DNA from 2 places in the Janthinobacterium kochi genome. Region 2 is predicted to be linked to the other one. Evidence: predicted binding sites of a transcription regulator. Region 2 holds the regulator's gene; the other holds the start of a gene.
The links. Region 2 encodes FliA, which starts transcription of late flagellar genes. Its sites were predicted from a motif close to CTAAAGTTTNNNNNNNNNNNGCCGNTA; they were not measured.
Positions count from the first base shown of each region.

Region 1 (16,089 bases), on a different contig from region 2:
GCATGACGCGGTCGAAATCGTCTTCGCAGACATCGAGGAAATCGGCCGCGTGCGTGACGCCTGCATTGTTGACGAGGATATCGATGTGGCCGAACTGCGCCAGCGTTTCCTTCAGCATGGCATCCACGTCCGCCTTCTGGCTGACGTCGGCGCAAAAGAAGCGCGCTTGCGGGCCGAGGGCAGCCGCCGCCTGCGCGCCTTCTTCCTTGATGTCGACCAGCATCACCTGCGCCCCTTCGGTGATCAGGCGCGTGGCGCAAGCGAGGCCGATGCCTTGCGTGGCGCCCGTGACGATGGCGGTTTTATTGACCAGTTTCATGTGTGCTCCTCGGCGGTAATAGGGGCCGCGCTGCCCAGCCTGCCAGGCTGCGCGGCAATGGGCAGATTTTAATCCCTGGGCAGGAATCAGAGGAGGATGGGTTCGTTCGGCAACTGGTTGCCACGCGTACCGTCGGCGGGAAAGTGGCTTTGCAACAAGGTATTCAGTTGCTGCAAGGCGTCGAGCGTGCTGTCGTGATAATTGCTGTCCTTGAAACCCCTGGTCATGGTGCGGCACACGCCTTGCCACTGTTCCGGCGTGACGCGCCGGCCTACGTTGCGGTCGGCGACGATATCGACCTGGTGCTCGGCCAGGTTGATATAGATCAGTACGCCAACGTTATCTTCCGTATCCCACACGCCATACTGGGCAAACAGTTCGCGCGCCCGCTCGCGGTTGCTCACGCCCTGGTAAGCCATGCCCGGTGTCAGGGCCGCCTCGACAATCAGGCGCACTTCCGCCTGGTGCATCGCCTCACCATCGGCAATGGTCGTCTCGATGGCTTTCAGGGTGCGTTCGGGAAATGCCTGGCGCGCCGTCGCGGGCGTGCCGCGCAAATGCTTCAAAGCGCGTCCGCAGCGTTGTCCAAATGATAGTTGTTTCGTCATTACCAATCTCCCGAGGCGCCGCCGCCGTCAAAACCGCCGCCGCCGCCACCGAAACCACCGCCGCCACCGCCACCGCCAAAACCACCACTGCCGCCGCCGCGGTTGTTCAGCGCCTGGCTCAAAATGCTGCCCAGCACGACGCCCGTGGCGCCGCTGGACCAGTTGCTGCCGCGCTGCAGGCGGGTAGGTCCGCCGCGCGAGCGGAACACGGTCAGCACGACCAGAAAGCCGAAGAACAGCAGCGGCAGCCAGAAGGTCAGGCCGCCCGCTTCCACGGTCGCCGGGGTCTTTTGCTGTGCGGGAGCGGGGAATTGCTCCTGGTTCAGCAATGTGGCAATCGCGCCAATGCCAGCGACCAGACCGCCGTAATAGTCGTTTTGCTTGAAATGCGGCGCGATCACGTCTTGCAGGATGCGTTTCGATTGCGCATCCGTCAGCACGCCCTGCACGCCGCGGCCCGCCTCGATGCGCAGGCGGCGCAAGGACGATGGATTGTCTTTCGCCACCATCAGCAGCACGCCGTCATCGACGCCCTTGCGGCCCAGCTTCCAGGCATCCGTCACGCGGATGCTGTATTGCTCGATGGCTTCCGGTTCCGTGCTCTTGACCAGCAGCACGGCGATCTGGCTGCCTGTCTTGGCTTCGTAGTCGGCCAGCACGCCTTCCAGCGCCGCTTTCTGCTTGGCGTCGAGCATGCCGGCGTTATCCGTCACGCGCGCGGCCAGCGGCGGCACGGCTTGCAAGCCTTGTGCGCTGGCGGGCACGCTGGTGCACAGCAGCAGCGCCGTCGCCAGCGCCGCCAGATAAGACCAGGCTTTCATCTTATTTGCCAAAGTTGACGGTCGGTGCGGTCGATATGGCTTTTTCATTTTCCACCGTGAACGATGGCTTGACCTTGTAGCCGAAGACCATGGCCGTCAGGTTGTTCGGGAAGCTGCGTGCATGCACGTTGTAATCCTGCACGGCGACGATGTAACGCTGGCGCGCCACGGTGATGCGGTTTTCCGTGCCTTCCAGCTGCGACTGCAAGTCGCGAAAGCTGGTGTCGGCCTTCAGGTCCGGGTATTTTTCGGCCACCACCATCAGGCGCGACAGGGCCGACGACAGCTGTCCCTGCACCTGCTGGAACTTTTCGAACGCGGCCGGGTCGTTCAGCACTTCGGGCGTGATCTGGAAGCTGGTGGCGGCAGAGCGCGCCTTGGTCACCGCTTCCAGTGTCTCGCGCTCGTGCGTGGCATAGCCCTTGACGGTATTGACCAGGTTGGGGATCAGGTCGGCGCGGCGCTGGTACTGGTTGACCACTTCGCCCCAGGCGGCCTTGGTGGCTTCGTCCTTGGTCTGGAAGTCGTTGTAGCCGCAGCCTGTCAGGATACCGGTCAGGACGGTGACGCTCAGCGCCAGGCGCAGCCATTTGGTGAATTGATTGGTGATTTGCATGATGGGTTCCGTGCAGAGTAAAAGAGGTGAGACAAATATACCTGAAATGGCCCGGGATGTCGGTTTAATAAGCGCTGGCCGCCGCCCGTGGCTGCCTTGGCGCGCCGTGGCAACCCTGCGCCGCGTTACAATACGGGGTTTGCAACTGAATATAGAGAAGGTGTGCCGTGAATTTCATCAATAAATTATCCGCCGCGTGGACGGCCAATAATTCCCTGCTGTGCGTGGGACTGGACCCCGACCTGGCGAAACTGCCGGCCGAACTGCGCGATCTGCCTGATGGAATCACCACCTTTTGCACGCGCATCATCGATGCCACGGCCGATCTGGCCTGCGCCTTCAAGCCGCAGATCGCCTATTTCGGCGCACTGGGCGCGGAAAAGCAGCTGGAAGACATCTGCCGCTACGTGCGCGAGAACTATCCGCACATCCCGCTGATCCTCGACGCGAAACGGGGCGACATCGGTGCTACAGCCACGCAATACGCGCGCGAAGCGTTCGAACGCTATGGCGCCGACGCTGTCACCGTGAACCCGTACATGGGCGAGGATTCGCTCGATCCCTACCTGGCGTGGCAAGACCGCGGCGTGATCATCCTGTGCCGCACCTCGAACCCGGGCGGCTCCGATCTGCAATTTCTCGACACGGATGGCGTGCCCCTGTATCAGCGCGTGGCGTGCCTGGTGGCCGAGAAATGGAACAAGAATGGCCAGTGCGCGCTTGTCGTCGGCGCCACTTTCCCTGAAGAACTGGCGCAAGTGCGCGCCATCGTGGGCGACATGCCGCTGCTGGTGCCCGGCATCGGCGCCCAGGGCGGTGATATCGCTGCTACCGTCGGCGCGGGCCAGACGGCGAACGGCATGGGCATGATGATCAGCTCGTCGCGCGCCATCATCTACGCCACGCCGCAGCCTGGCGAAGACTGGGCCGATGCGGCGCGCCGCGTGGCCATTGAAACGCGCGATGCGATCAATGCGCATCGTTCGGTTTAAAAACGATATACAGTTGGCCTCACAGCGCCTAACAAAACCGTAGCGAGCGGAAGGGAGAGGTGGCCGAGAAGCGCAACCGTACTGGAGTACGGTGAGCATCGCAGGCCACCTATACCGACGCGCAGTAGGTTTGGTTAGGTGCGACTAATCGCGCTGTGGTGCAACGATCTCCGCGTAATCGTACAGTTCGCCCAGAATTTCCTCTCCCCGCTCATCGACCGATTCCGACAGCACGTCGATTTCCGTAAACAGCATTTCGATGGTGCGGGCGCCGCCGTCGCCGTCGAACAGGCGGGCGGCGCGGTGCTGTTCCCAGCGCAGGCTTTCCGCTTCGCTCAGGGTTTGCGGGAAATTGCGGGCGCGGTAGCGGAACAGCAATTCCTGCAGGCGTTCGTCGGCAAACGAGGGGCGGGCCGTGGCCAGCTTGGCTGGTGTGTCGCGGCGCAGGGATTCGAGCAGGCGGCGGTCGTCGTTGCTGACGAAACCGTTGTACAAATCCTCATCCACGTCCAGCGTGACGTTCGCGCCCGGGCGCTGGAACACTTCGGCCCAGATCGCATCCATGTTCGGCGCCGTGGCGGCCAGCTGGGCGTTGATTTTCGCCGCATCCAGATCGATGCCCCACTGCGCTGCCATGGCCGGCGACAGGGTTTTCAGGTTGCCGACCAGCATGGGCGACTTGTTCAGGTGCACGCTTTTGACGGGCAGGCGCGTCATGCCTTCCGGCATGGCATCGTTGCGCGTAAACAATCGCGTGCGGATGGTGTCGGCGTCCAGCGAGAACAGTTCACGCGGATCGTAGGCGCAATCCCAGACGAGGATTTCGTTCTTGTTGCTCGGATGCGTGGCCAGCGGCCAGACGATGCCAAGGCAGCCCCGTTCGGCGGGGAACATGCCGGACACGTGCAGGAAGGGCTGGCGCTCGCTGGCGGCCAGGTGCATGCCCATTTCGCTGGCGACCCTGTCCTTCTTGTGCAGTGCCAGGCAAAATTCGAACAGTTTTGGCTGTTTTTCGCGGATCAGGCGGGCCAGGGCGATGGTGGCGCGCACGTCGGACAGCGCATCATGCGCCGCTTCGTGGACCAGGCCATTGGCCTTGCTCAGGTGTTCCAGTTTAAAACTGGTCTGGCCATCGTCGCGCTTCGGCCATTGAATGCCTTCCGGGCGCAGCGCGTGCGTCATGCGCACCACGTCGAGGATGTCCCAGCGGCCGCAATGGTTTTTCCATTCGCGCGCATACGGGTCGATCAGGTTGCGCCAGAACAGGAAACGCGTGACTTCATCGTCGAAACGGATGGTGTTGTAGCCCACGCCGATAGTGCCCGGTTCCGAAAAGGCCGCTTCGATGGTGGCGGCGAACTGGTGCTCGGGCACGCCCAGCTGCAGACACTGCTGCGGCGTGATGCCCGTGATCAGGCACGATTGCGGGTCGGGCAGGAAATCATTGGCAGGCTGGCAATACAGCATGATGGGCTCGCCGATCTCGTTGAGTTCGGCATCCGTGCGGATGGCGGCGAACTGGGCCGGGCGGTCGCGGCGCGGCTGGGCGCCAAAGGTTTCGTAGTCGTGCCAAAGAAAGGTCTGGGTAGTCATTGATGGTCGTTACTTGATTGGTTATCTGGGCCGCTCAAAGCGTCGCAGCTACAGTTTTCTGAAAACCTGCCGATACTACACGAGAGGATGGTCATCATTGCGTTTCCCGCATGGTGGCATATATTGCCCGTTCAAGGAGGTCTATCGTGTCAATTCCCATCGCTGCAAGCAGCAATTCCACCCCTTCCGTGACTTCCGTCAGTACGGGCGTTGCCGGCAAGGACGAGAAAGTCCAGCAAAAGGACGGCGTTAACGCTGCAATGAGCGTTAACGACCGCAGCAAGCTGCAATTGAACGCTTCCATCATGCAGGCGTCGCTGAACGTCTCGATCGGTTCGGAAAACGAGCCGCTGGCGCTGCTGTACAAGACGGCCATCACCAACATCAATGAAGCGCTGAAGGGCCAGTACGGCGAGGACGCGATCCAGAACGCCGCGTCGCAAGACAATAGCGCCGAAGCAACGGCGAGCCGCATTGTATCGCTGTCGACGGGTTTTTTTGACGCCTTCAAAAAACAGAATCCCGGCATGGATGACGATACGGCCCTGACAAAGTTCATGGACACCATCAGCGGTGGCATGGAAAAAGGCTTCAAGGAAGCGCGCGACATCCTCGGTGGATTGAAAGTGCTGAATGGCGATATCGCCGGCAATATCGACAAGACATACGAGCTGGTGCAGAAGGGCTATGCGGATTTCATCGCCGCGCACAGCAGCAAGAAGGATGAGGCCGCCAAGCCGGATGCGGCCAAACCGGCCGACAGCAAGGCTGCCTGATCATCATTACGTAACGCGCCGGAAGCGCCTGAGAATATCAGGTGCTTACGCGGTTGCGGCCGCCGGCCTTGGCGCGGTACAGCGCCGCATCCGCAGTGGCGATCAGCGCCTCGTCGTCCTGTTCGGCCGCCAGGCTGGCCACGCCGAAGGAACCCGTGATGTGCGGCAGCGCGCTACGCATGTCGGCGAAGATGACGGCTTGCTGCATGCGCTCGCACAAGCGCTCGGCGACCCGCAGGGCCACGTGTTCGCTGGTATCGGGCAAGATCACCATCATTTCCTCGCCACCATAGCGCACGGCAAAATCCGTGGGCCGCAGGGCAGCACCCAGCACTTGCGCGGCGATGCGCAGCGCCTGGTCGCCCGCCTGGTGACCGTGGGTGTCGTTGAAACGCTTGAAATGGTCGAGATCTATCATCACCAGCGATAGCGGCGAGGCGCTGGCGTGGGCGGTGACGATCATGTTCGGCAGTAAATCGGTCAGCCAGGCGCGGTTGTACAAGCCCGTCAGGCTGTCGACCATCGATAGCTGGCGGTAGAATTCGCCCAGCTTCTGGCGCCGGCGCAGCAGGGCATTGGCGGCGCGGATGCGGAAGGACAGCAGGCGCAGCAGGTTGCGTGCCAGGCCGTTCGATTGCTCGATCAATTCCCAGACGACGGCCGCGTCGATCACCAGCAAATCGGTTTCTTCCAGGGCGGAAATGGCGGCCAGGTTGCTCGCTTCATCGAGCACCGATTGTTCGCCCACGCTTTCGCCGGGCAAGACCTTGCTGACGGTGCCGTCATCCATGCCCGTGTGGGTGTCGGCCGCCACGGCCAGCGAGCCGCGCAGGACGATGTACAGGCTGGTGCCCTGGTTGTCGGCAATGGCTTCGCCTGCTTCGAGGCGCATGACGGGGCAGGGCGCCAGCATGGCGGCCGTCTGGCTGTCCGCAGCATCGCTAAATAGCTGTAAATCGCCGATGTTGCAGCCTGAAGCCCCGAAGTTGCCGATCTGTTCCACAATCATACTTTCAAAAAGCCGGCGCGCGCGAGCAGAGGGCCGGTAGCTTCATGATAGCTTAAAGCGGCCTTGGCTGTAACGCCAAAGGCTTGCTTGATGTCACTTACTGTGAGAAATACGACAATTATTTCATGGTCGCGTTAATCAGCTGGAATGATGCTGGTTTTAACCTTGTTGTTGCCGCGCGCGAAAGGCGGGGCCGGATGTGCAAAGGCAGCCTTGAACGGCTGCCTCAGTCTCTGGAAATCGTGCTGTTGGGCGATTACTCGGCGGTTTCTTCCGCTTCGGCCGTATCGATCACGGCATTCTTGCCGGTGGCGTGGCGCTTGCTGTCTTGCAGGCGGCCCAGGGCGCTATCGATGGCGCGTTTCAGTTTGTCGGTGGCGCCGGCAACGGCTTGATGCACGGTGGCGTTCTGTTCGGTCACGGCAATCGGTTGATAGCCAGCAACGCGTGCTTCCATGACGCAGCGAATATCGTCGGCGCCGCCTTTCGGGCCATTCGTGTCGCTGATGTGGACTTCGATGCGGGTCAGGTTGTCGCGGAAGCGGCTCAGTGCGCTTTCAAGTACGGATTGCACATGTTCGTTCAGTCCAGCGGTGTTGGCGATGGTGCTGTCGGTATGAATATTGATTTGCATATGCTTACTCCTGTCAATTCAAAAAAAACCCATCTCAGGCGTGCTGCGGCCTGGTTGCTGCCTCATGCACATGACCTCGTGCATGGAACTTATCTTACTCCAGTTTCCACAATTTCAAGGGGTCTGTACGATTAAGATGCGCTTAACCCTTCAGCCAGGTCAAGTTTCCCTGCGGAATTCTTTTGCCCCCTGCTTACCCATTGATCAGGCCGGCGGCGATATTGATGGACAGGCCCAGCACGACCAGGTTGAAGAAAAAGCTCAGCACGGATTGTCCCAGCACGATCTGCCGCATCAGCCGCGTCTGCACGCAGACATCCGACGTTTGCACGGCCACGGCGATGGTGAAGGCGAAATACAAGAAATCCCAGTAATCGGGGTTTTGCTCATCGTCGGGAAATTTCAGGGGGCGTAGTGCGGGGTCGGCCTGGTAATACAGGTGGGCATAGTGAAAGCAGAACAGCGTACCGACAAGGAACCAGGAACCGACCAGGGTGAGGATCGTCAGGCCGTAATGCAGCGCGCGCTCGTCCGGCGCCATGTCTTTCATCGAGGAGAGCTGCGAAACGATGGCCACCAGACTCATCACTGATGCGACGGACAGGGCCGACAGGACCGTGGTAGCGCGCTCATCCTGGCGCTGCGCCATCGCCTTTACCTTGTGATGGTTGGCGCGCATCATCATCCAGGCCATCGTCACCAGGTAGAACCAGACGGCGACGTTCCACGCCGTCAGCAAACGCGTCATCTGTTGCCAGGATGCAGGCAGCAGCAGGCCTGCCACCACGCCGATGGCCGTGGCCATGCTCAGGTGGGGGCGGCTGCGGATGAAACTGTGCAAGGGAAGCGTGATTTTCATGGTGCCGTGTCGTCAGTAGCGATAGCGCATCTTAGTCCTTATGCGCTTGCCGCGGTGGCCGTCCTGGCAGCCGCTTCCTTCTCGTGGTGGGGGAAGCGGTCCATGCGCGACAGCACGGGGAACAGCACGGCCCACACGCCCGTCACGGCCAGGGTGGCGGCGCCGCCGAAGAGCACGGCGCGCACCAGGCCGAACCAGCCGGCCGTCAGGCCCGATTCGAATTCGCCCAGTTCGTTCGAGGCGCCGATGAAGACGGCGTTCACGGCGCTGACCCGGCCGCGGATCTCGTCGGGCGTCTCGAACTGCACCAGCAAGTGGCGGATGTAGACGCTGACCATGTCGCCGGCGCCCATCAGGAACAGCGCAGCCAGGGCCAGCGGGAAATAGCTGGTGCTGCCCAGCACCAGGGTGCCCAGGCCGAAGACGGCCACGCCGCCGAACATCCAGGCGCCCACGCGGCGCGTGATGGGAAAGATGGTCAGCGCGATCGAGCACAGGGCAGCGCCGGCGCCCGGTGCCGTGCGCAGCAGGCCCAGGCCGCTGGGGCCGATATGCAGCACGTCATGCGCGAGCGCTGGCAGCAGGGCCGTGGCGCCGCCGAACAGCACGGCAAACAGGTCGAGCGAAATGGCGCCCAGCACGATGGGTTTCGACCAGACGAAGCGCAAGCCTTCGAGCAGGGTGTGCCAGCTGACTGGAGCGCGCTGCACCACTTGCGGCGCCGGCGTGGTGGCGCGCATCAGCAAGACGGACACCACCAGCAGCGCGGACGAGATTAAATACACCACCTTGGGGCCGAAGTAATACAGCACGCCGCCCAGGGTAGGCCCCAGGATGATGGCCACATGCGAGCTCGATGAGCTGAGCGCGACGGCGCGGCTGAAGTGTTGCGTGGGCACCATGTTCACCAGCACGGCTTGCGTGGCTGGCATCATGAAGGCGCGCGCGCTGCCGAACAGCACCAGCACGGCAAACACGGGCCAGATGATGGAAATATTGCTTAACGTAAACGCCAGCAGGGCCAGCGCGCAAGCCAGTTGTGCGGCCAGGCACCAGGCGATGATGTTGCGGCGGTTGTAGCGGTCGGCCACATGGCCAGCCGGCAAGATCAGCACGAGGAAGGGCGCGAACTGCGCCAGGCCGATCAAGCCCAGGTCGAACAGGCTGCCCGTGATCTGGTACACCTGCCAGCCGATGGCCACGCTTTGCATCTGCACGGCCACGGTGCCCAGCACGCGGGCGGACAGGTAGCAGGCGAAGTTGCGGTGACGCAGGATACTGAAACCGTTGTCGGCGGACGCGAGGGACATGAACACTTTCCAGGGCACGGCGGGGTGAGGCGGGTGGTGGCAGCGGATGCCGCGCCAGCAGCCCCGCTGTCTGGAGGCTTACTTGGCCAGGTCGGCTTCGGTGGTGAAGGCGTCTGCGTAGAACTCGTCGGTTGGCAGCTGGCACAGTTGCACGAAATCGCGGTTGGCCGATTCGACGACGATCGGTGCGCCGCAGGCATACACTTGATAAGCGGACATGTCGGGCAAGTCGGCCATGACGGCCTGGTGCACGAAGCCCGTGCGGCCTTCCCACGCGTCTTCCGGCAAGGCGCCCGAGACGACGGGCACATAGGTGAACTGCGGCAAGTCGGCGGCCCACTGGCGGCACAGCGCATCCATGTACAGGTCGTGCGGACGGCGCGCGCCCCAGTACAGGGTGATCGGGCGTGGGGATTGCTCGTTGATCATGTGCTCGACGATGGCTTTCAATGGGGCAAAGCCCGTGCCTGAGGCCAGCAGCACGACGGGCTTGTCGGAATCCTCGCGCAGGAAGAAGGTGCCCATCGGGCCTTCGAAGCGCAGGATGTCGCGCTCTTTCATGCTGCCGAATACCTGGTCGGTGAACAGGCCGCCCGGCATGTGGCGGATGTGCAGGCTCACGGGGCCGCCGTCGACGGGCGCGCTGGCCATGCTGTAGCTGCGGCGTTTGTTGTCGCGCAGCATGATTTCGATATACTGTCCGGCGCGGTAGTGCAGGCGCTCGCTGGCCGGCAGCTGCAGGGTCAGCACGACGACGTCGGGCGCGACCTTTTCAATCGTGGTCACGCGCGACGGCATTTTCTTGATCGGGTAGTCGCTGCTGCCCGCCACTTCGCGCGCCTGCACCACCAGGTCGCCCTGGGGCACGGCGCAGCACAGCAGCGAGTAGCCGGCCGCCGCTTCATCTTCCGTCAGGGAGCGGGCCTGGTATGGCTTATGCTGTACGCTGCCGGACACGATCTTGCCCTTGCAGGAACTGCAGGCGCCGCTCTTGCAGCTATACGGCAAGCCCACGCCGGCGCGGATCGCTGCCGATAGCACGGTTTCGTCCGCTTCGCAGCTGAATTGGTGGCCGCTGGGCTGAACAGTAATTTGAAAAGTCATACAATCCTTGAGATGAAAAATATGTTAATGCACTCTTTGCGCAAACCGGTGGGCTTGCCGCGCCTGCTGATCCTGGGCTGCGGCGACGTCGGCCTGCGCCTGCTGCGCCTGCTGCCCCTGCTGCGCGCGCGCTTTCGCGTCTTTGCCGTCACCAGCCAGCCGGCGCGCTGCGCGCAGCTGCGGGCCGCCGGCGCCGTGCCCATCGTGGCCAACCTCGACGACCGCGCCAGCCTGAAACGGCTGGCGGGACTGGCGACGCTGATCGTGCACCTGGCGCCGCCCCGGTCGTCGGGCTTGCTTGACCAGCGCACGCGCAATCTGGCCGCCATTTTACCCGAGCATGCACGCCTGGTGTATGTGAGCACCAGCGGCGTGTATGGCGATTGCGCCGGCGCCTGGGTCGATGAGACGCGGCCACCCGCGCCGGCGAATGCGCGCGCGAAGCGGCGCGTGGATGCCGAACAGGTTTTGCGTGCCTGGGGCGCGCGCCGCAGCGCCAGCGTCGCCATCTTGCGCGTGCCCGGCATTTATGCGGACGACCGCCTGCCTTTGAAGCGCCTGCGCGAGGGCACGCCAGCCCTGGCCGCGAGCGACGATGTGTACACCAACCATATCCATGCCGATGACCTGGCGCGCATCATCGAACGGGCTTTGTGGCGTGGCAAGCCGGGACGCGTGTACCACGCCAGCGATGACAGCGAACTCAAAATGGCCGAGTATTTCGATGCCGTGGCCGATACCTTCGGCCTGCCGCGCCCGCCGCGCCTGCCGCGTGCCGAACTGCAGCAAGTGGTCACGCCGATGCTGCTGTCGTTCATGTCCGAATCGCGCCGCCTGCACAATGTGCGCCTCAAGCGCGAGCTGGGCGTGCGCCTGTGCTACGCGCGCGTGGCCGATGCCTTGCAGTCGCTGTCTGCCGACGGCGCCGGCATCGGGTAAAATGGCCGGTTATCTGCGCACTTTGCTGGGCCGGCGCGCAGCGCGCCGTTGCGGCGGTGCGCCATTCACTTAAGGACTACAGCATGACCACCCTCACTTACGAAGCATACCTGGACGAGGTCACCACCGTCCTGACGGAACTGTATGACCTCGACGACGACGCCGCCATCAAGCTGGTCGTGGCGGCGCAGGACGCCGAATTTTTTGTCCCGCACGATGCGCATGAGGAAATGCGTACCGCCGAGCAAGCCAAGAAGGATGCGGTCACCCTGTTCGAGCGCAAGCAGAATCGCCAGCAAACGCAGGAAAAACAGCAACAGCGCGTGCGCCAGCAAAAGAAGTAAGGACGGGGCGCTGGACCAGCGGCCACCAGGCCGTGGGGCAGTACGGGCTTCTGCGCAACACCGGGGCCGTGCCATTTGATGCAGCGCAAACGCGTCATGGCGCGCTGGCGATATGGTGAGCAATGTCGCCACGCGTCTGGGCTCTTGTGGCGGGCTCTACAGTTAGCGCGACGCTGTTTCCCGTCAGCAGGAGCGAGCCATGCAAGCTACAAGTCACCCCAGCAAGGAACAAGTGCGCGCCTACATGCGCCGGCGCGAACGTGCGCTGCAGCCGCCGCCGCCGCCCGATGAAATCCGCCGGCAACTGGCCTGGTACCGCGCGGATGCCTTCGCCGGCATTTGCCTTCCGGCCACACCGGCCGGCGTGGCTGCGCAAGGTTGGCATTTGTCAGCGGACATGGCCCGCCTGAGCACCCTCATGGCCATAGCCTGGTTCATGCATAGCGGTGTTGCTCATCGTAAAAATTGATGACGTGCAGCAAATTTTTCCGATTTGAGTTATCCTCTAGCACATTCCAAGTGCGTAAATTCTCTTCAATTATCACAATTTTGCTTTAAGTTACGCAAAAATCAACAATAGCGTGTATTATATTGTTTGTGGTGTAAAAGCCGCATAAGTGATGGCGCTTTTTAGTGTGTTTACCCTGAATTATTGCAGAAGAGACATTCTGTTTCTTTGTGCTCTAATACAACAAGTACGGATTTTTGATCATGTCTCTCAAACAAATTACCTCTTTGCCTACCTACAACCCGAATCGCGTCCTCGATGCGATCATCGACAAGCTGCAACTGAAAAATGATGCTGCCTTGTCGCGCGCGCTGGAAGTGGCGCCACCGGTCATCAGCAAGATTCGTCACAACACCTTGCCGATCGGCGCCACGATCCTCATCCGCATGCATGAAATCAGCGATTTCAGCATTCGTGAACTGCGCGAGTTGATGGCTGCCTAAGAGCGCCTGACAGACGGCAAACTGAGAGGTGCCGTCTGGGTACGTCAGGCTTGCCGCGTGCGGCAGCCACAGCTGTTTTCCGCTTTTCTATTGCGGGTCGCGGTTCAGTACCGGACGATCGACATAGAAACGCCCTATTTCCAGGCCAGTCGTGGACGACTTGACGACCGCTGCGCTCAGTGAGGCAGGCGCGCTGGAGAATGCGGTGTTGGCAGCCCCGGTCGCGCGGCCCGAATACGCTGTCGCCTGCACCGCCGCACTGGAAAACGCCGTTTGCACGGCCCGGCCCGAGTAAGCCGTCGCCTGCACCGCTGCACTGGAAAATGCTGTTTGTACAGCCCGTCCTGAATACGCAGCCTGCACGGCTCGTCCCGAATACGCCGCCTGTACGGCGCGCCCCGAATACGCCGTTTCTGCGCGGATATAATCTTCCCCGAACGTTTGCTCATATAGCTGCTTCATGCGCTCGCCCACACGCTGGTGCGCCGCTTCGTCGTCTTCGCCGCGCAGGCCGATGTAGGGGAAGTGATGCAGGAAGTAGCCGAAGACCTGTTCGCAGTCCGCCGCATATTTCAGGGTGTCGAGGATGTGGTAATGCCAGAAGGTATCGACGTCCATTAGTGGCGCTGTTTCTTCTTCCGGAAACTGTTTCATCAGGATCAGGAAGCGGCGATATTCGAATTCCACTGCGTTCGCCTTCTCGAGACTCCATCCTTCGCCTGACTCCCGGTGCATCAGCTTGACCTTGATCGCGTCCAAATTCAAATCGGCAATTGCCTTGAAACTGTCGTTCGTATCCATGAATGTCCTTTGGTAAAGAGCGTTGTGGGAAATACGGTGAAACAGGGAAGGGGCGGGTGTGTACTCCTGGCAAGTAGTCGAGGAATGCCTGGCCCAGGGCGGGCAGGCGCTAAGTTGTTCCACATTAATATTGCATCTAATTACGAAATATGCAAGCTGAGCTTGCTTTAGTGCGGCGTGGCTGTCAGGTGTTGGTCCGGCTGTCTTCCTGGTAGGGGAACGCGGTGGCGTCCGCACCCAGCGGTACGCTGACATGCACGCTCATGCCCGCGCCGGGGCTGCTTTCGATGTAGAAAGTGCCACCCAGTAACTTGATGCGCTCCTCGATCCCTACCAGGCCAAATGAGCCCAGCTTGTTGCGTCCGTCGATGGCGGCGCCCACGCCGTTGTCGCTGACGCTCATCGAAACAGTGTCGTGGCACTTTTCCAGCTTGACTTGCACGCGGCTGGCATTGGCATGCTGGGAAATGTTGCTGAGCGACTCTTGCAGGATGCGGAACAGGGCCGTGGCACACTGGTCGCTCAGACAGATGTCGTCATGGCTTTCGCTGATTTCGCAGACGATGCCCGTGCGCAGGCGAAATTGCGCCACCTGCCATTCGACGGCCGCATTCACACCCAGGTCCAGCACGGTAGGGCGCAAGTCGTTGATGATCTGCCGCACGCTCTTGATGGTGGCGTCGATCTGCTCCAGGGTCGAGCGGGCTCGGGCGTTCAGGCGCGGGTGGCGGCGCTGCGTGCGCGAGGCCAGCATGTCGGCATCGATGCGCAAGACCAGCAGGTTCTGTCCCAGGTCGTCGTGGATTTCGCGCGCGATGCGCTTGCGCTCTTCTTCCTTGATCCGGTCGGCGTGGGCTGCCAGGCGGCGCAGTTTCTGGTGCGACAGCTGCAGGCGGATCTGGCTGGCGCGCAATTCCGCCGTCATGCCCGTGGCCATCTGGATGGCGCGCCGGCGCGACGACGCCAGGGCATGAAACAGCATGTACAGCAGCATGGTGCTGGCAAAGCCGATCAGCAGGGCCAGCCACGGCAGGAAGGCTTCGAAGCGCGTATACAGGTCGCTCTTGCGCACGCTGAACAGCGCTTGCCACACGCGGCCATTGTGTTCGATCAGCAGCGTGCTGCTCGGGTAGCGGCCCGAGTTGCCGGGTTGCCACCATGGCGCATGCCCGCCCGCCGCCGTGCTGTCGAAGATGGGGCGCATGTCGTGCGGCAGCTGCAGCGGCAAGTCCGGCTGTTCAAGCACCTGCGGGCCGATATCGAACAGGGTCAGGCGAACATTGCGTACCGGCATGTCCGCCAGCGCGCTGCGCATCATCGTCACCAGGTCGTAACCGATGCCGACAGAACCCTGGTAGGCCGCGCGCCTTTGTTCCACCGTGCCAGTCGGCATGCCGAAGCGGTACACGGGCAGGCGCATGGCCATGCCCGTCAACTGCGGCCGGCCTTCCATCGGCACGGGTGCGCCGGAATTGCTGATCTGCCCGGTATCGCGCGACTGCGCCAGCGCTTCGGCGATCAGGGGGCGTGAAGCGATGTCATAGCCATACTTTTCCGGGGTGCTGGCAATTGGCTCGATGTACACCAGCACGGAATAATGGGCGCGCGGGCCGGGCGGATGGATGGCAAACGCCGGATAGTCGTCGCGCCCGGGCGGATAGTCGCGCAGCATGGCCGCTTCGAAGGTGGCGCGCTGCGACTCGTCGAGTTCCCGGCTGTAATTGAGATTCATCACGCCCGGGTAGTTCTGTTGCAAGGCGAGGTTCGCCACGTAGCGGTGGAATTGCTCGCGGCTCACGTGTTCGTTGGCGTGGAACAGGCTGGCCGTGCCGCGCAGCAGGTTGGCATACGACTTGAGGCGCGAAGTGATGTTTTTCTGGGTATTGCGCGCCAGATTGTTGAACAGCTCGCTGGCATCGTTTTCGATCGACAGCGAGGCAGCCATGTAGAACAGCAGGCCCACCATCAGCGACATCACGAAACCGAGCAGCCACAGCGGTCTTTTTTCAGCAGATAAAGGGTGTTCGCCGGCAGTAGAAGACATCGCCATCCGCATCAGGAAGAGGAATCGGGTGCCGCCTGTGTGCTGGAGGCTGTACTGAGTTGCACAAGCACTATCGACATTGTAAATTGCTTAATAGCTGCCTAATATACAAAATTATCGTGAATATAGTCAACAGACAATATTTCTCTGCTGACGTATATTGCTAGAACGAAAAAAAACCGCCGCAGCGGTTTTTTTCGTGGAGCGTCCGGCGCCTTACTTGGCGGGCTGCCAGCTGTCTTTCAGGGTGACGATGCGGTTGAAGACGGGCTTGCCAAGCTGGCTGTCGACCCGGTCGGCCGCAAAATAGCCGTGGCGCTCGAACTGGAAGCGCTGTTCCGGCAGGGCCAGTTCCGCGCCCGGTTCCAG
Region 1 covers NZ_JBNYXO010000013.1:20,832-36,920, forward strand. Annotated here, with positions in the region: gene ACQ4WL_RS22535 (SDR family NAD(P)-dependent oxidoreductase) at 1-319, opposite strand, end outside; gene ACQ4WL_RS22540 (TPM domain-containing protein) at 406-927, opposite strand; gene ACQ4WL_RS22545 (TPM domain-containing protein) at 927-1,748, opposite strand; gene ACQ4WL_RS22550 (LemA family protein) at 1,750-2,364, opposite strand; gene pyrF (orotidine-5'-phosphate decarboxylase) at 2,532-3,356, shown strand; gene sbcB (exodeoxyribonuclease I) at 3,501-4,949, opposite strand; gene ACQ4WL_RS22565 (DUF5610 domain-containing protein) at 5,096-5,725, shown strand; gene ACQ4WL_RS22570 (GGDEF domain-containing protein) at 5,763-6,728, opposite strand; gene ACQ4WL_RS22575 (HPF/RaiA family ribosome-associated protein) at 6,991-7,368, opposite strand; gene ACQ4WL_RS22580 (DUF1345 domain-containing protein) at 7,562-8,227, opposite strand; gene ACQ4WL_RS22585 (MFS transporter) at 8,266-9,537, opposite strand; gene ACQ4WL_RS22590 (CDP-6-deoxy-delta-3,4-glucoseen reductase) at 9,616-10,641, opposite strand; gene ACQ4WL_RS22595 (SDR family oxidoreductase) at 10,654-11,580, shown strand; gene ACQ4WL_RS22600 (hypothetical protein) at 11,664-11,924, shown strand; gene ACQ4WL_RS22605 (hypothetical protein) at 12,124-12,393, shown strand; gene ACQ4WL_RS22610 (hypothetical protein) at 12,636-12,875, shown strand; gene ACQ4WL_RS22615 (glycine-rich domain-containing protein) at 12,963-13,676, opposite strand; gene ACQ4WL_RS22620 (CHASE domain-containing protein) at 13,861-15,720, opposite strand; gene ACQ4WL_RS22625 (glutamine--tRNA ligase/YqeY domain fusion protein) at 15,937-16,089, opposite strand, start outside.
Region 1: ACQ4WL_RS22565 (DUF5610 domain-containing protein) is a predicted target of FliA. The motif match lies at 4,998-5,024, and genes of this name have one in related genera.

Region 2 (16,089 bases):
TTTGCAGCATGCCGTTTTCATTGAGCTTGAAGGCGCCGTTGCGCGTATAGGCTTCGGATCCGTCGGCGGACTGCACCGCGATCCAGCCACCGTTTTCCACGGCCACGTCGAGCGCGCGGCCCGTGTGCTGCATGGGTCCTTGCGTGAAATCGGAACCGACCGTCGAATCTACGACGAAGGCGCGCGTCGGCATCATGCCATCGGCCACCACGGGCACGGCGCGAAACGAGTCGAGCTGGGCACGGAAACCCGTGCTGGTGGCGTTCGCCAGGTTATTCGCCGTGGTCGCCTGCTTGTCCAGGATGTGCTTGGCGCCCGAGCCGGCGGTGTAGATGAGACGGTCCATGTGTTTCTCCGTGCAAAACAAAAGCTGGGGTCAGACCCGGCGGGTCTGACCCCGGTACTATTAGCGCAGGTTGACCAGGGTCTGCAAGACCGAATCCTGCGTCTTGATGGTCTGCGCATTCGCCTGGTAGGCGCGCTGGGCGGTGATCATGTTGACCAGTTCGGCCGTCAGGTCCACGTTCGACACTTCTACGGCCGAGGCGCGCAAGTCGCCCAAGCCGGCCGAGCTCGGCTCACCCGTCATGGGACTGCCCGAGGTCGAACTCTCCGCCCAGGCATTGTTGCCCAGCGGCTCCAGGCCATTCGGATTGGCAAACTTGGTCAACACTACCTGGCCCAGGTCGCGTGTCTTGCCATTGTTGTACTGGCCCTGAATCACGCCATCGGTGCCCACGACGAAACGGCTCAGCTGACCGGCCGCATAACCATCGGCCACGGTGCGCTTTTCGCTGGTGGACGAACTGAGCTGGGTGGAATTGGTGAAGTCGACCTTGATCGCCAGGTTCGCGTTCGCGCCCGTAGCGGGGAAGACGGGCAGGTTGACCGTCACCGGCAAGGTTTGCGGCGGCGTCAGGCCCAGCATGGCGGCCTTGTCCAGGCTGCCGACGCTGTTGAACACCAGCGAAGCCGACCTCACGGCGGGCACTTCCGTCACGGAGGCGATATTCTTGTCGATCTGATCTGGCGTCAGGTTGGAATTGACGCCGTTGGGCACGGCGCTGCCATAGGTGGCGCTGATGGCATTCAACTGGGCGGTGCTGGCGCCGGCCAGCACGGCGGCGGCGCGCACGGCGGCGCCGGCCGCATTGCCATAGGCGACGGCGGCGGCCGTGATAGCTGCCGGTACCAGCGGCACGGCCGTGACGGCGGCCTGGTAGGCGCTGCGCGCGGTCAGCGAGGCGGCATCGGTCTGCGCCGCCGCAGCCACTTTCGCGCTGGTAATTTCCTTGCCGTCAGTAGCCGAGTAGACATCCCAGCTATTGGTGCCCGTCTTGACATAGAAATTGGACATGGTGTGGGCATTGCCCAGCGAATCGAAAACCGGCACGGGGAACTGCTTGGTCCACGACTTTTGCTCTCCCACGCTGAACGGCACCACGGTCGGCATGGCCGAGTTGGAATCGAGGTTGACCTGGGTATCGACCTTGGTGGTCGCCTGCGGCGCCATGTCGGACGGGTCGATCTGCAGCGGCACGACGGCGCCGGCCAGGATCTTGCCGTTCGCATCGGCCGGATAGCCCGTCAGCTGGGCTTTCTGGGCATTGATGATGAAGCCGCTCTTGTCGACCTGGAACTGGCCGTTGCGCGAATACTGGATGGCACCGTTCACGCTGGTGCGGAAGAAACCGCCGCCATTGATGGCGATGTCGAGCGGATTCGACGAACTCTCCAGGTTACCCTGGTTGAACAGCTGCGCCACTTGCGACACGGCCACGCCGATGCCGGGCTGGTTGCCGCCCACGCCATACAGCGAGTTGGCATAGATGTCGGCAAACTGCGCCTGCGACTGCTTGAAACCCACGGTGGCCGAGTTGGCGATGTTGTTGCCGATGACGTCCAGCGATTTGGCGGCGCCATTCAAGCCGCTCAGGCCTTGTTGGAAAGACATTGTGTTCTCCTGGTAGAAATTAGGGGTAGAGGGTCTACGCTACAAACGAGCGGCTTATAAAATCTGTTTTACATCGGCCATGGTGATGCTGCCCACGCCCGGCACATTCAATTTCACGCCACCGGCGCCAGTCGACACGCTGGCGACCGAACCGAACATCAGCGCCGCTACATCCGTGAGCTTGGCCCCGCCGCGCGTCGCTTCCACCGAAAAGGTATACGCGCCGTCGGCCAGCACGATCGGCTTGCCATCCTTGTCGAGCTCGGCGGTGGAACCGTTCCAGCCCAGCGGCAAGGTACCCGCATCCTGCGGGCCCAGGTCGATGGAATGGACTTCCTTGCCCGTGCTGTTGTAGATGATGACCTTGACGCTGTCGGCCGGCGTGGCCAGGTCCACGCCCAGCAGGGCCGCGCTCTTGCTCAGGGTGATGTTCTTGCCTTCCGTCAACACGCCGTGGCCGATGATATTGGCCGCCTGCATGGATTCGGCCTGCTGGTAACTGGTCTTCAGCGTTTCCAGGGTGGTATTGAGCTTGTTGACGCCCGTCACCGTGGACAGCTGGGCCAGCTGGCTGGTCAGCTGTGCATTGTCCAGCGGGTTCATCGGGTCCTGGTTTTGCAGCTGGGTCACCAGCAGGGTCAGGAATTTGTTCGTCTCTTCCTCGACGCTGCCCTTCGCGGCCGTCGTCTTCTTCGGATTCATCGTCGCCATCAGGTCGGTGACGGTGGCGGTGCTGGTATCGATGGTTGCCATAATAGTCAGTCAGCCTTATTGGCCGATGGTAAGGGTTTTCAGGAGCAGCGACTTGGCCGCGTTCATGGTTTCCACGTTGGTCTGGTAAGAGCGCGAAGCCGACAGCATGTTGACCATCTCGTCGACCGTATTCACGTTGGGCATGGTGACGTAGCCCTTCTCGTCGGCCAGCGGGTTCTTCGGGTCGTAGACCAGCTTCATCGGCGACGGGTCTTCGATCACCTTCTGCACCTTGACGGCCGTGGCGCCGTTGGCCATGGGCACGGCCTCGAACACCACCTGCTTGGCGCGGTAGGCTTCGCCCGTGGCGCTGGTGGCGCTGTCGGCATTGGCCAGGTTGCTGGCCACCGTGTTCAGGCGCTGCGCCTGGGCGCTCATGGCCGAACCGGACACATTGAAGATATTAAATAGCGACATGATTATTGTCCTCCCTGGATGGCCGTCAGCATGCCCTTGATCTGCGAGTTGAGGAACGTCACGGCCGCCTCGTAGCGGATGGCGTTGTCGGCAAAGGCGTTGCGTTCGAGATCCATATCCACCGTATTACCGTCGACGGCGCCCTGGGCCGGCGCGCGGTACAGCAACGGCGTGCCGTCGGCCAGGGTCTCGACCTTGCCGCCCGTGCTGCCACCCACTGCGGCGGCGACGCCCTTACCGGGAAGATGCTGCGGCGCCGTGCCCTTCAGGGCCGGCTGCACGCCATCCTTGCGCGCCATCGCGCCCTTCAGTGCGCTGGCAAAATCGACATCGCGCGCCTTGAAGTTGGGCGTATCGGCATTGGCGATATTCGAGGCGAGCAATTCCTGGCGCGTCGAGCGCAGGCTCAGCGCCGTCTCGTTGAAGCGCATGTAATCGTCGAGTTTCCCTATCATGTCAGGCTCCGGAAAGATCTGCCACTGGCGCCTGAGATGGCGAAAGGATGGCGATATAGTGATGACAGGAAACATAGTACGGCGCCCAACGGCAAGGCCATCGCCGGATCAGACTGCACTTTTACCCCTTAATCGGCGCTTCGATCAGGGCAGCGCGCACTATCATGGCAGTATTCCAGAGGCCTATCACCATGAAAACACCGCTCGCACTCCTTCTCGCTCTTGCCGCCCTGCCACTGCTGGCGCAGGCGCAAAACGCCGGCCGGCAGACGCCGGAAGCGTTGCGCAACAGCGTGGAACAATTCCTGCAAGTTCAAAGCAATGGCTTGCCGGGCAAGGTGACGGTCAGCGTCGGCGCCGTCGATCCGCGCCTGAACCTGGCGGCTTGCCCCGCACCGCAAGCATTCATGGCGCCGGGCGCCCGCGCCTGGGGCAAGACCACCGTGGGCGTGCGCTGCACGGCGCCAAGCAACTGGACCATCTATTTGCAAGCCAACGTGGCCGTCGTGGGCGACTACGTGGCCAGCGCCGTACCGCTGGCGCAAGGGCAAGCCATCGATGCCAGCCAACTGGTGACGATGCAGGGCGACCTGGCCGCATTGCCGGCAGGCATCGCCACCGACATGGCCCAGGTCGTGGGCGCCAGCACGAATATTTCCTTACCACCAGGCACGCCGATGCGCCTCGACACCCTGCGCCGCAAGCCGGTGGTGATGCAGGGCCAGCTGGTGCGTGTCGTTTCCAGTGGCAACGGTTTCCAGGTAGCATCAGAAGGCCGCGCCATCGGCAGCGCCGGCGATGGCCAGACGGTGCAGGTACGTACGCAGAGCGGCCAGCAGATCAGCGGCGTGGCGCGCGCAGGCGGCATGGTGGAGGTCGCCTTTTAAACACGGATGGACAGCGATATTGTGGTCTGGCGCACTAAAGTTTCGGCAGAAGGTGCCGATAATGACACATATCCCGGAGTTTCTTGACTTCGACCAGACGAGGATCACGCTGTGAAAATTACCGACAACACCATTAAAAGCAATCCCGGCCTGCCGGTGGCGCCCGCGAATACCTCCGGCGCCCGGAATGCCGAGAAAGCCCAGGCAACACCGACGACGTCGGACAATGTACGCCTGTCGCCGCAAGGACAGGCATTAGCGGCCAGTGCAACTGCCGGCAGCGGCGCCGTGTTCGACACGAAAAAAGTCGAACGCATCAAGCTGGCGATCGCCGACGGCCAGTTCCAGGTCAACTCTGAAAAAGTGGCGGACGGTCTCCTCGACACAGTCAAGGACTTGCTGCACTCACGAAATAGATAGGTTCCCTCATGCAATCAGTGACTCCGTTTTCCAGCCTGCGCGACGAGCAACAGCTCATGACCACATTGCTGGCATTGATGAAAGAAGAACAACGGCATCTGGTTGCCGCTGACATCGATGCAATCACGGAGCTCACGGTGCGCAAGACGGCACTCGTAGGGCAATTGAGCCAGCTGGCGGCGCAACGCCACCAGGCGCTGGCGGCAGCCGGTTTCACGGCCGCCGAGGCGGGCATGGAAGACTGGCTGGTCGGCGCCAGTGAAGCCGAAGCGGCATCCCTGTGGAAAGCCCTGCTCGAGACCACGCGCGAAGCCAAGGAACAAAACCGGCTGAACAGCCTGCTGGTCAACAAGCACATGCTGCACACGCAAGGCGCCCTGAACGCCATGCGCCCCACGGCCCAGAGCGGCAATTTCTACGGCCCCAGTGGCCAACCGATGACGAACACAGCCAGCCGGCGCGTCGTCATCGGCTAATTTCCCTTCTTATTTCCCTTATTTAACAGCAATCCCTTGGCAAGGCGCAGCGCGCCTTGCCAGCTCAGCCATGCGCGGGTCGTCCCGCATGCTGGCGAAATTTCGCCGCGATGGCCCGCCCCTTCGCTGCGGCGGCAGCTTGCTGCTCCGGCGTCAGTTCCGCCTGCAGCCAATGCCAGTATTCGTCCTGATACGGATTGGTCACGCCGGGCGCCAGGATATCGTCGTAGACGAGGCGCAGCGCCAGCAGGTAGCCATACGCTTGCGTCGCATCCTTCTGCACCACCTCGCCATCGCGCAGATATGCCATCATCAGGGTAGCCACGCTGGTCAGTTCCGCCTCGTCCGCCTGCGCCGTCAGCTGGGCGATGGCTTGCCGCTTCCATGCCTGCACCAGCGGATCGTCGGGACGGTTGCGCAGTGCGCTGCGGTCGCCGAACGGGCCTTCCGACAGGAACAGGGTGGCGGCACCGGGCACGCCGGCCTTCGCGGCAGTGGCCAGGTAGCCGAGGCGGTCGTCGCGCTGGCGCTGCGTCAGGCCCGCGCACAGCTGCTGCTGGGCGACTTTTTCTTCCGCCGTCATCTCGCGGCCCAGCTCGAATTCCAGCCCCGGCAAGCGGCTTTCGCGCTGGAAAACGATGCAGTCGTCGATCAGGTTGAAGGCCGCATACGCGTCTTCCGCCCTGCCGCTGGCGCCCAGGCGTTCGAGCCGCTGCGCCAGGGACACGACGACGGGCGGCTGGGCCGCAGGGACGGAGGCATCGACAGAAAAATATGCTTCCAGGCTCCGGCCCGCTGGCGCGCTGGCGGCAGCGGTGGCGGCAGCTTCGGGCACGCCGTCGTCGGACGCGGGCCAGCAGGTCAGCGCCAGCGCTGCCGCGATGGCAGCGGCGATGGCGATGCCAGTAAATGTACTCTTCATCATGAAGTGGCGCACGTGGATGGGAAACGCACGTTACCACAGGCGCGCGGCACAGTTCCGCACACACGCGAGCCGGCTAGCCGCCGGCCTTTTTCGCCTGGTGGCCCAGCTTGGCCAGCGCGGCCAGGATGGCCTCCATGTGGTCACCCTGCACTTCGATCACGCCATCCTTGACGGTGCCGCCCGAACCGCACTGCGTGCGCAACTGCTTGCCCAGCAAGGCCAGCGCGATGGCGTCCAGCGGCAAGCCTTTCACCACGGTGACGCTCTTGCCGCCGCGGCCCTTGGTCTGGCGCGACACGCGCACCACGCCATCGCCCGCAGGCGCCGCCTTGGCTTGCGCCTTGCACACGCATTGCGCCAGCGGCTGGCGGCAGGCGGGACACATGCGGCCCGTTTCGGTGGAATAGACGAGACCGCCCAGGGAACTGCTTTTCATGATCGAGAGATAAAAAGGGAGAAGGCCGCGATTGTACCAAGCGCCGGGGTTCAGTTGGCGGGCGCAGGCGCAGGCGCCACCGGTGCCGTCGGCACTTCCGTCACCGTTTCGGGAATGCCGGACAAAATCGTCACGGCGACCCTGCGGTTGCGCGCGCGGCCTTCCGGCGTGGCGTTCGGCGCCACGGGAATGTTGTCGGCATGGCCCACGGCCGTCAGGCGCGACGCTTGCACGCCGCTGGCGATGAACAGGCGCACCACGGCGCTGGCGCGCGCGGCCGACAATTCCCAGTTCGAGGCAAAGGTCGAATTGCTGATCGGCTGGACATCCGTATGCCCTTCCACCTGCACGTCGTGCGTGTCATCCTTGAGCAGCACGGCCACAGCGCGCAAGGCCTGGTCCGACTCTGCCGTCAGCCCTGCGGCGCCCGGGTCGAACAGCACGCTGGCATTGATTTCCACGCTCACGCCGCGGCTCGTCTGCGTGACCCGCACTTTTCCTTCCTTGACCAGCGGCGCCAGGGTGGACGTCAAGTCCTGCGCCAGGCGCGTCATGTGTTCGCGCTCGCGGCGGATGGCTTCCGTGCGGCGTTTCAGGGCGGGGTTCGGCAGCGGGATCGCCTGCGGCGCTTCCATGATGATGGGCGGTGCACCCTTTTCCAGGCTGAAGGCCTGGCCGATGGCGTTCTGGAAGACGCGGTATTTACCTTCGTTGACTTGCGAAATCGCATACATGACGACAAAGAAGGCGAACAGCAAGGTGATGAAGTCGGCGTACGAGATCAGCCAGCGATCCTGGTTGTCCGGTTCCTCGTCATACTTCCTGCGCGCGCGCCGCATCATGCTCAGTGCTCGTGCAGCAGGCTGGCCACGCGCTCTTCGATGATGCGCGTATGGTCGCCCGTGGCGATGTCGTACAGCACGGCGGCCGTGATTTCATACTGCAGCACGCGGCGCGTGACGATGGCCTTGAGTTTATTGGCCACCGGCAGGAACAGCAGATTGGCCAGGCCGACACCATAAATCGTTGATACAAACGCCACGGCGATGCCGTTGCCCAATTTACTCGGGTCGGTGAGGTTTTCCATCACATGGATCAGGCCCAGCACGGCGCCCAGAATACCGATGGTGGGCGAATAGCCGGCCGCCGATTCCCACACCTTGACGGCCTGGCGCTCGGCCATTTCATAGGCGGAGATTTCCACGTCGAGCAACTGGCGCAGCTTGTCGGGGGCGATGCCGTCGACGATCATCCGCAAGCCCTTGGCGTTGAAGCGGTCGGCCGTGTTTTCCATCAGGCGCTCGAGCGCCAGCGTGCCATCGCGGCGCGCCGTCAAACTCCATTGTCCGATGTCGCGCGCCAGCGCGGCGCGCGTGTCGGCCGGTGGCAAAAACACCCAGCGCAGCATTTCCAGGCCGCGCACGAAGGTGCGCAGCCGCGTTTGCAGCAGCACGGCGCCGAAGGTGCCGACGATGACGATGGCAAAGGCGGCCGGCTGCAGCAGGGAGGCCATCTTGCCGCCTTCCAGTGCCTGGCCGACCAGGAGGCCCGCCAGCGCCAGCGCCAGCCCGATTACGCTGGACCAGTCCACGCCAGCTCCCTCAAGGTTGCGCGCAGGCGCGCGACGGCCTGGGTATGCAGTTGCGAGACGCGCGATTCGGAGACACCCATCACCGCGCCGATCTCCTTCAGGTTCAGCTCTTCTTCGTAATACAGGCCCATGAGTATTTTCTCGCGTGGCGGCAGCGCGTCGATGGCATCGATCACGGATTGCCGGAAATCGGTATCGAGCAAGGATCGCAAGGGGTCGCTGTCCTCGTCCACGCAATGGCGGTCGAGGAAGCTGTCATTGCCGTCCGGGTCATGAAAGTCTTCGTAGTACAGCAACTGGTGGCCGCCGCCGTCGCCCAGCATTTCCTGGTAGTCGGGCAGCGACATTTTCAGCAATTTCGCCACTTCCGACTCCGTCGGCGGGTGGCCCAGGCGCTGCTGCAGGGTGCTCATCGCCTCTTCGATCTTGCGCATGTTCTGGCGCATGCTGCGCGGCAGCCAGTCGCTGGTGCGCAATTCGTCGAGCATGGCGCCGCGGATGCGCAGCACGGCATACGTCTCGAACTGCGCGCCATGCGTCTCTTCATAGCGGGTAATGGCGTCGAGCAGGCCGATCATGCCGGCCTGGATCAGGTCATCGACCTCGACCGAAGGCGGCAATTTCGCCTTCATATGGTGCGCCAGACGCTTCACCAGCGGAATATGCTCCGTCAGCAAATAGTCCTTGTTCGATTTCCCTTTGACCGTGTACATAGGCTGCTTATTGTTTTAACTGCTATCGTGTGCTGATGATGGAATCAGGCGCTGAACTGGTGCAGGCTCCCCGTCTGGTACAAGGTGCCACCGAGCACCGGCGCCGCCGAACGGGCCAGCCGCTCGGCCAGTCCGCGAAACGCCACCGAGGCTCCCGCCAGCGGAAAGGCATCGACCACACTGCGCCCCAGACGCGCCGCGCGGTGCAGATACTCATCGGCAGGCACCGACCCCATCGAGGTCAATTTCACGGCCAGGTAGCGGCTCGCCGCCTGCGCCATATTATCGTACACCACTTTTGCCTCGGATTCGGAAGCGCCGGTGACCAGAATGCCAAACGGACGGCGTCCCAGTTCCTGGCTCAGGCGCTTGATCAGGCAATACGCGGCCTTGATCGAGGTGGCGCTGGTCGACACTTGCACCACGATGTCGGACGAGGCCATCAGCGGCACGGGGAAGCAATCGCCCTCGTCGGCCATGACGCCGTCGACCAGCACGATACCGCTCTGGCGCGCCAGCACTTCGAAGGTCTTGCCCAGGCGGCGCAGTTCTTCCTCGCCCGCATAGTCCATGCTGTCCATCAGGTAGTTGCGCGCGCCCAGGCTGGCCACGCCAAAGCCTTGCGGCACCTGGTGGATGACCTGGTTCAGGGCGCACTGCTGGCGCGCCACGTCGCGCAGGCTGGCGCCGTGCGCCAGTCCCAGGCGGGCAGCCACGCCATCGCTGCCGCCACTGGCATCGAGCAGCAGCACGTCATTGCCGCCGTAGACCAGCGAGGCGCCCAGGTTGACCAGCATGGCACCCTTGTCATCTTGCGGCGTGGCCGATAAAAATGTCATCACGCGCGGCTGCGGGCCGGCCAGCATGCGGCGCAGGCCTTCGGCCTGGTCGAAATCGAAATTAGCCAAGGCGCACCCCGCGCGCTTCATTGTTGCGGGCAGCTGCCTGCGCCATCAGCAGCGGCAATTCGGCATCGGAAAACTGCGTCGCCGCCGCATCGCGCTTGAGCTTGAAGGCGCGGTCGATCAGGTAGCCGCGGTCGGCCAGGTACAGATCTTCCGGCACGCGCTGGCCATTCGACACATAAAACAGGTTGAGCTTCTGGCGGATCACCACGTCGAGCACATTGCCGATCGAGGCCGCTTCATCGAGCTTGGTCATGATGCAACCGGCCAGGCCGCTGCCCTGGTAGGCGCGCACCACTTCATTGAGGGTTTCCTGCGTCGCCGTGGAATTGAGGCACAGCAGGCGTTTCACATCGGCGCCGGCGCCCGACAGCATGGCCACCTGTTCCGTCACCATCTGGTCGCGCTGGCTCACGCCCACCGTATCGATCAGCACCGTGTGCTTGTTTTTCAATTCCTTCAGGGCGATGCGCAAGTCCGCCTCATCCTTCACCGAATGCACCATCACGCCGAGGATCTTGCCATAGATGCGCAGCTGTTCGTGCGCGCCGATACGGTAGGCATCGGTGGTGATCAGGGCCAGCTTTTCCGGGCCGTGGCGCATTACGCAGCGGGCCGCCAGCTTGGCCGTGCTGGTGGTCTTGCCGACGCCGGTCGGGCCCACCAGGGCAAACACGCCGCCCTGCTCCAGCATGGCGTCTTCATTGGCCACCGTATTCAGGTTACGACTGAGGACGGTCTTGATCCAACGCATGCTTTGCGCGCCATCGAGGCCGGCGGGCAGCTTGTCGATCAGATAGCGCGCCAGGCTGGCCGAAAAACCGGCGGCCAGCATTTCGCGCAGCACCACGGCTTTTTGCGGCTCGCGCTGCTGCGTCGAGCCCCACGAGATTTCCGCCAGCTGGGTTTCCATCATGCCGCGCATGGCGCGGATTTCATTCATCATGCCGCTCATTTCGGCGGCGGCGTTCTCTTTGACGTGCGCCAGCGCGCTGGCCATCATCTGCTGCATGCGGGCCATGTCCACTGGCTCGGAAGAAGCCTGGCGCGGCGCGGCCGGGCGTGGCGCAGCCGGGCGCTGGGCCGGGGCGGCCTGACGCTGCGGCGTGGCGAACTGGGTCTGCAACTGGGGACGGGGCTGGGACATTTCGGACGCGGCCGGCGGCGAGGCCAGCGAAGCGGCATCGTCATTGGCCAGCGCGAGGATTTCCACCACGCCATCGGCCTGACGGTTCGACAGGATCACGGCATCGGGGCCCAGCGCTTCGCGCACCTTGCGCAGCGCATCGCGCGACGAGGCGCCCGTAAATTTCTTCACATTCATGACCGGCCTCCCAAGGCGGGGGTGGCGCAATATTGGCTGAACTGTGTGACCATCGTCGACTCCTGTTGCTTGGGTGCTGTCTTCCACATGGACACAGATCACCCGGACAGTCTCCATTATTAGCGATGCTTGGAGGAAATGATCGAAGGAACAGGACGGGAAAGTACCCGTTATTCAGTTTGCCAGCAGGAAATTGATGTTTATTTGACCAAAAGCAAGGGCTGGGGTCAGACCCCCACTGACGCTAACGCAAAGCTCCGCGCTAACGCTCGCGGGGGTCTGACCCCGATGCCAATGCTGTCAACTATTGCGCGCCCACCAGGCTGGTGACGCGAATGGTCTTGGTTTCCGGCACTTCCGCATGCGACAGCACTTTCAGTTGCGGCAAGGCGCGGCGCAGGAAGCGCGACAGCAAGGCGCGCAGCGGCGCCGGCACCAGCAGCACCGGCGTCAGGCCCAGCGCTTCCTGTTGCTGGGCAGCCAGGCCCGCCTGGTGCGCGATGGTATCGGCCAGGCCCGGTTCGATGCCGGCGCCATCGCCGCCATTGCCCATGGCTTGCATCAGCAGGCGCTCCAGGCGGCTGTCCAGGGTCATCACGGACAGTTCGGCCGCGCCGGGGAACAGCTGCTGCACGATGGCGCGGCCCAGGGAGACGCGCACCAGCGCCGTCAGGTCGTTCGGGTCTTGCGTATTGACCGTATGCTCGGCCAGGGTTTCGATGATGGTGCGCATGTCGCGGATATGCACGCCCTCGGCCAGCAGGTTCTGCAGCACCTTCTGCAGGGCCGACAGGGACAGCATCTTCGGCACCAGGTCTTCCACCAGGCGCGGTGCATCCTTGCCCAGGTGATCGAGCAGGGACTGTACTTCCGCGCGGCCCAGCAGCTCGGAAGCGTGCGATGAGATCAGATGATTCAGGTGCGTGGCCACCACGGTGCCCGCATCGACCACCGTATAGCCCATCGATTGCGCCTGGTCGCGCAAGCTGGCGTCGATCCAGGTGGCAGGCAAGCCGAATGCCGGGTCGCTGGTGGCCAGGCCCGGCAAGGTGCCACTGGCCATGCCGGGATTGATGGCCAGGAATTGGCCGTTGAACGCCTCGCCCACGCCCACTTCCACGCCCTTGAGGGTGATGCGGTAGGCGGACGGTTTCAATTCCAGGTTGTCGCGGATATGCACGGGCGGCGCCAGAAAGCCCACTTCCTGGGCAAATTTCTTGCGGATGCCCTTGATGCGCTTGAGCAATTCGCCGCCCTGCGTCTTGTCGACCAGGGGAATCAAACGATAGCCCACTTCCAGGCCCAGGGTATCGACGGGCATGATGTCTTGCCAGCTGGCTTCTTCCTGCTCGGGCGCCACGGTGGCTTGCGGCACTTCGGCCGGCGTCTGCGCCGCCTCTTTTTCCTGCGTGCGTTTCTTGCTGATCAGATAGGCGGAGCCGGCCAGCAGCGAGGCCAGCAGGAGGAAGACCATGTTCGGCATGCCAGGAATCAAGCCCATGCCGCCGATGATGGCGGCGGTAATATACAGCACTTGCGGTTTCGCAAACAATTGGCCCACCAGCTGGGTGCCGATGTCCTGATCGCTGGCCACGCGCGAAACGACGATACCGGCTGCCGTGGAAATGATCAGCGAAGGAATCTGCGCCACCAGGCCGTCACCGATGGCCAGCAGGGTGTAGTTCTTGAGTGCATCGGCAAAGCCCATGTCATGCTGCAACAAGCCCACCAGCAAGCCGCCGATGATGTTGATGACGGTGACCATGATGCCGGCGATGGCGTCGCCGCGCACGTATTTGCTGGCACCGTCCATGGCGCCATAGAATTCCGCTTCCTGCGCTACTTCCGTGCGGCGGCGGCGCGCTTCGTCTTCGCCGATCAGGCCGGCGTTCAGGTCGGCATCGATGGCCATCTGCTTGCCGGGCATGGCGTCGAGTGCGAAGCGGGCGCCCACCTCGGCGATACGGCCCGCACCCTTGGTCACGACAGTAAAGTTGATGATCGTCAAAATGATGAACACCACGATACCGACCGTGTAGTTGCCGCCAATCAGGAAGTGACCGAACGCCTCGATCACTTTACCGGCCGCGTCGGCGCCCGTATGACCTTCCGTCAGCACCACGCGCGTGGACGCCACGTTCAGCGACAGGCGCAGCATGGTCGACACCAGCAGGATGGTCGGGAACGCCATGAAGTCGAGCGGCTTGACCGTGTACAGCGCCGTCAGCAGCACGATGATGGACAGCGCGATATTGAAACTGAAGAAAATATCGAGGATGAAGGCCGGCAGCGGCAGCACCATCATCGCCAGCAGCATGATGATGATGATAGGCGCGGCGAGACCCTTGCTGGCATTGCTGCTCATTCCGCTGAGCCAGGCTGGCAATCTCAGGCCGTTCATGGTGTACTTCCTTTATTCTTGTCTGCTGCGTCTGCTGCGGCTTTGATCTGCGATGCTGGGTCGAGCGGATCGAGCTCCGGCGGCACGTCGAGTTTTTTCGGCTTGTCGGGCCGCTGTCCATGACCACTGCCATAGCTGCGCAGCTGGAACACATATGCCAGCACTTCGGCCACGGCGCCATATAGCGCCTCGGGAATCTCGTCGCCGATGTCCGTGTGCTTGTACAGCGCACGCGCCAGGGCCGGCGCTTCCAGGATGGCGACCTTGTGTTCGCCCGCCAGTTCGCGGATCTTCGCCGCCACCTCGTCGATACCCTTGGCCACCACCTGCGGCGCGCCGCGCGAATTCTCGCCATACTTCAAGGCCACCGCGTAGTGGGTAGGATTGGTCACCACCACGTCGGCCGTCGGTACGTCGGCCATCATGCGGCGGCGCGACATTTCATGCTGCATCTGGCGAATTTTTGCCTTGATCTGCGGATTGCCGTCCGATTCCTTCGACTCTTGCTTGACTTCCTGCAAGGACATTTTCATCTTGTTGGCGTAGTGCCACATCTGGTAGGGACCGTCGATGGCGGCGATCAGGCCCAGCGCGCCCACGATCATCAGGAAGGCCGTGATCAGCAGACTGATCAAATGAGCCGAACCGGCGCGCAAGGATTCGACCGACAGGCCCAGCACGGCGTCTTTCTGGTGCTGCATCACCATCCAGGCGACGACGCCGACAACGATGGTCTTGGCGATGGCCTTGAGCAATTCCACCAGCGCATTCTTCGAAAACATATTGCCCAGGCCGCGAATCGGGTTGAGCTTGCCAAAATTGGGGGTAAACGCCTTGGAACTGAACAGCCAGCCGCCCACCAGCACGGGCGACGCCAGGGCGACAAGCATGATGGCCAGCGCGTATGGCAGGCAAGTCAGCAAGACCGAACCCACGTCGTAGCCGATGCGCAACATCATCGCGTCGGGATTGAGGATTTGCTCCCGGTCCAGGGTTAGGCCGGACACCATGACGGCCGTCAGCCGCCGCACGATGGCGTCGCCGGCAAACCACAGGCAGCAGCCGGACGCCATCAACACCGTAAACGTTGCCACTTCACGCGATCGCGGAACGTCGCCTTCCTCACGCGCCTGCTCGAGGCGCTTCGGTGACGCGGCTTCGGTCTTTTCTGCGTCGCTGTCTTCCGACATCAATCAACTCCGGTGAAGTCCTGCCGCCTGGTTAGGCGCAATATGGACTGGGCATGACGCATTATCGGTTCAATGACGGCAACGCCATCAAGGGAAAAGGAGGGCGAATCCCCTGCTTTTCCTTTGCTATCCAGAAACCTTAGCGGGCCTTGCGCGCCTCCGCCTGTTTCACCGTCTGTTCAATCGCCCCAAACAGGGACTTACCGTCGTCACCCAGCATGTCCAATCGAACAACATCGCCAAACAGCAAATAGGGCGTACTGGCGACGCCATCGGCGATCATCTCCTGGTTACGTCGCTCAACGATACTGGAAAACCCCTTCTTGACTTCCTTGTTGGCGATGCCGCCCGCACTGACCACGCTGCCGGCACGCGCGTTGCGCGTCTGGCACAGATGGGCGAGCAATTGCGGATAATTAAACGCCATGTCGGCGCCCGCGTGGGGCTGGCCCGTCAATTTGCCGTTCAGGCTGCAACGCAGGGCATACTGCACCTTGCCGCCGCGCCAGGCGTCGCCCAGCTCGTCGGGCGTGATGGCCACGGGAGAGCAGGCCATGGCCGGCTTCGCCTGCAGGAAGCCATAGCCACTCGCCTGTTCGTCGGGCGCCAGGTTGCGCAAGCTAATGTCGTTGACCAGCATCAACAGCTTGATGTTCAGGTGCGCCTGATCGGGCGTCGAGCCCATGGCCACGTCGTCCGTGATGGCAGCGATGCCCGCTTCGTAATCGATGCCCCACTGCTCGTGCGCCAGGGTGATGTCGTCGTGGGCGCCGAGGAAATCGTCGCTGGCGCCCTGGTACAGGCGCGGCGCCTCGCGCAAGTTGGCGGGCGCCTCGCTGCCCGCCGCCTTGCAAGCCCGCTCGATCTGCTGCAGGTACGAGGCGCCAGCCACGCGCAGGCTGCAGCGCGGCAAGGGTGCCATGCAGTTGGCGGGATCGAACTCGAAGGCGCGATGACCGCGCCCGCTGTTGATGGTCTGGTACAGCAAGTCCAGCTGGGGCGCGATGAAACTCCAGTCGTCGAGCGCCTTTTGCAGGGTCGAGGCGATGCCATCGGCCAGATGGGCCGTTTTCAGGTCGCGCGAGACGACAGCCAGCTGGCCGTCGCGCGTGCCATCCTTCAGGGTAGCTAATTTCATGTAGGGGAAACTTCGTCAAATGCAGGCAATTAGGGACTAAAGACGCCAAAAAGCCGGGACATCCCCGGCTTTGGCGGTCACGAGGGATTTACGCCAGCAGCGCG
Region 2 covers NZ_JBNYXO010000014.1:51,681-67,769, forward strand. Annotated here, with positions in the region: gene ACQ4WL_RS23460 (flagellar basal body rod protein FlgF) at 1-346, opposite strand, end outside; gene ACQ4WL_RS23465 (flagellar hook protein FlgE) at 407-1,954, opposite strand; gene ACQ4WL_RS23470 (flagellar hook assembly protein FlgD) at 2,009-2,707, opposite strand; gene flgC (flagellar basal body rod protein FlgC) at 2,723-3,124, opposite strand; gene flgB (flagellar basal body rod protein FlgB) at 3,127-3,579, opposite strand; gene flgA (flagellar basal body P-ring formation chaperone FlgA) at 3,771-4,466, shown strand; gene flgM (flagellar biosynthesis anti-sigma factor FlgM) at 4,578-4,886, shown strand; gene ACQ4WL_RS23495 (flagella synthesis protein FlgN) at 4,895-5,362, shown strand; gene ACQ4WL_RS23500 (hypothetical protein) at 5,427-6,287, opposite strand; gene ACQ4WL_RS23505 (translation initiation factor Sui1) at 6,361-6,723, opposite strand; gene motD (flagellar motor protein MotD) at 6,774-7,562, opposite strand; gene ACQ4WL_RS23515 (flagellar motor protein) at 7,568-8,314, opposite strand; gene ACQ4WL_RS23520 (RNA polymerase sigma factor FliA) at 8,296-9,027, opposite strand; gene ACQ4WL_RS23525 (MinD/ParA family ATP-binding protein) at 9,072-9,935, opposite strand; gene flhF (flagellar biosynthesis GTPase FlhF) at 9,928-11,256, opposite strand; gene flhA (flagellar biosynthesis protein FlhA) at 11,561-13,657, opposite strand; gene flhB (flagellar biosynthesis protein FlhB) at 13,654-14,847, opposite strand; gene ACQ4WL_RS23545 (fumarylacetoacetate hydrolase family protein) at 14,987-15,985, opposite strand; gene ACQ4WL_RS23550 (pseudouridine synthase) at 16,074-16,089, opposite strand, start outside.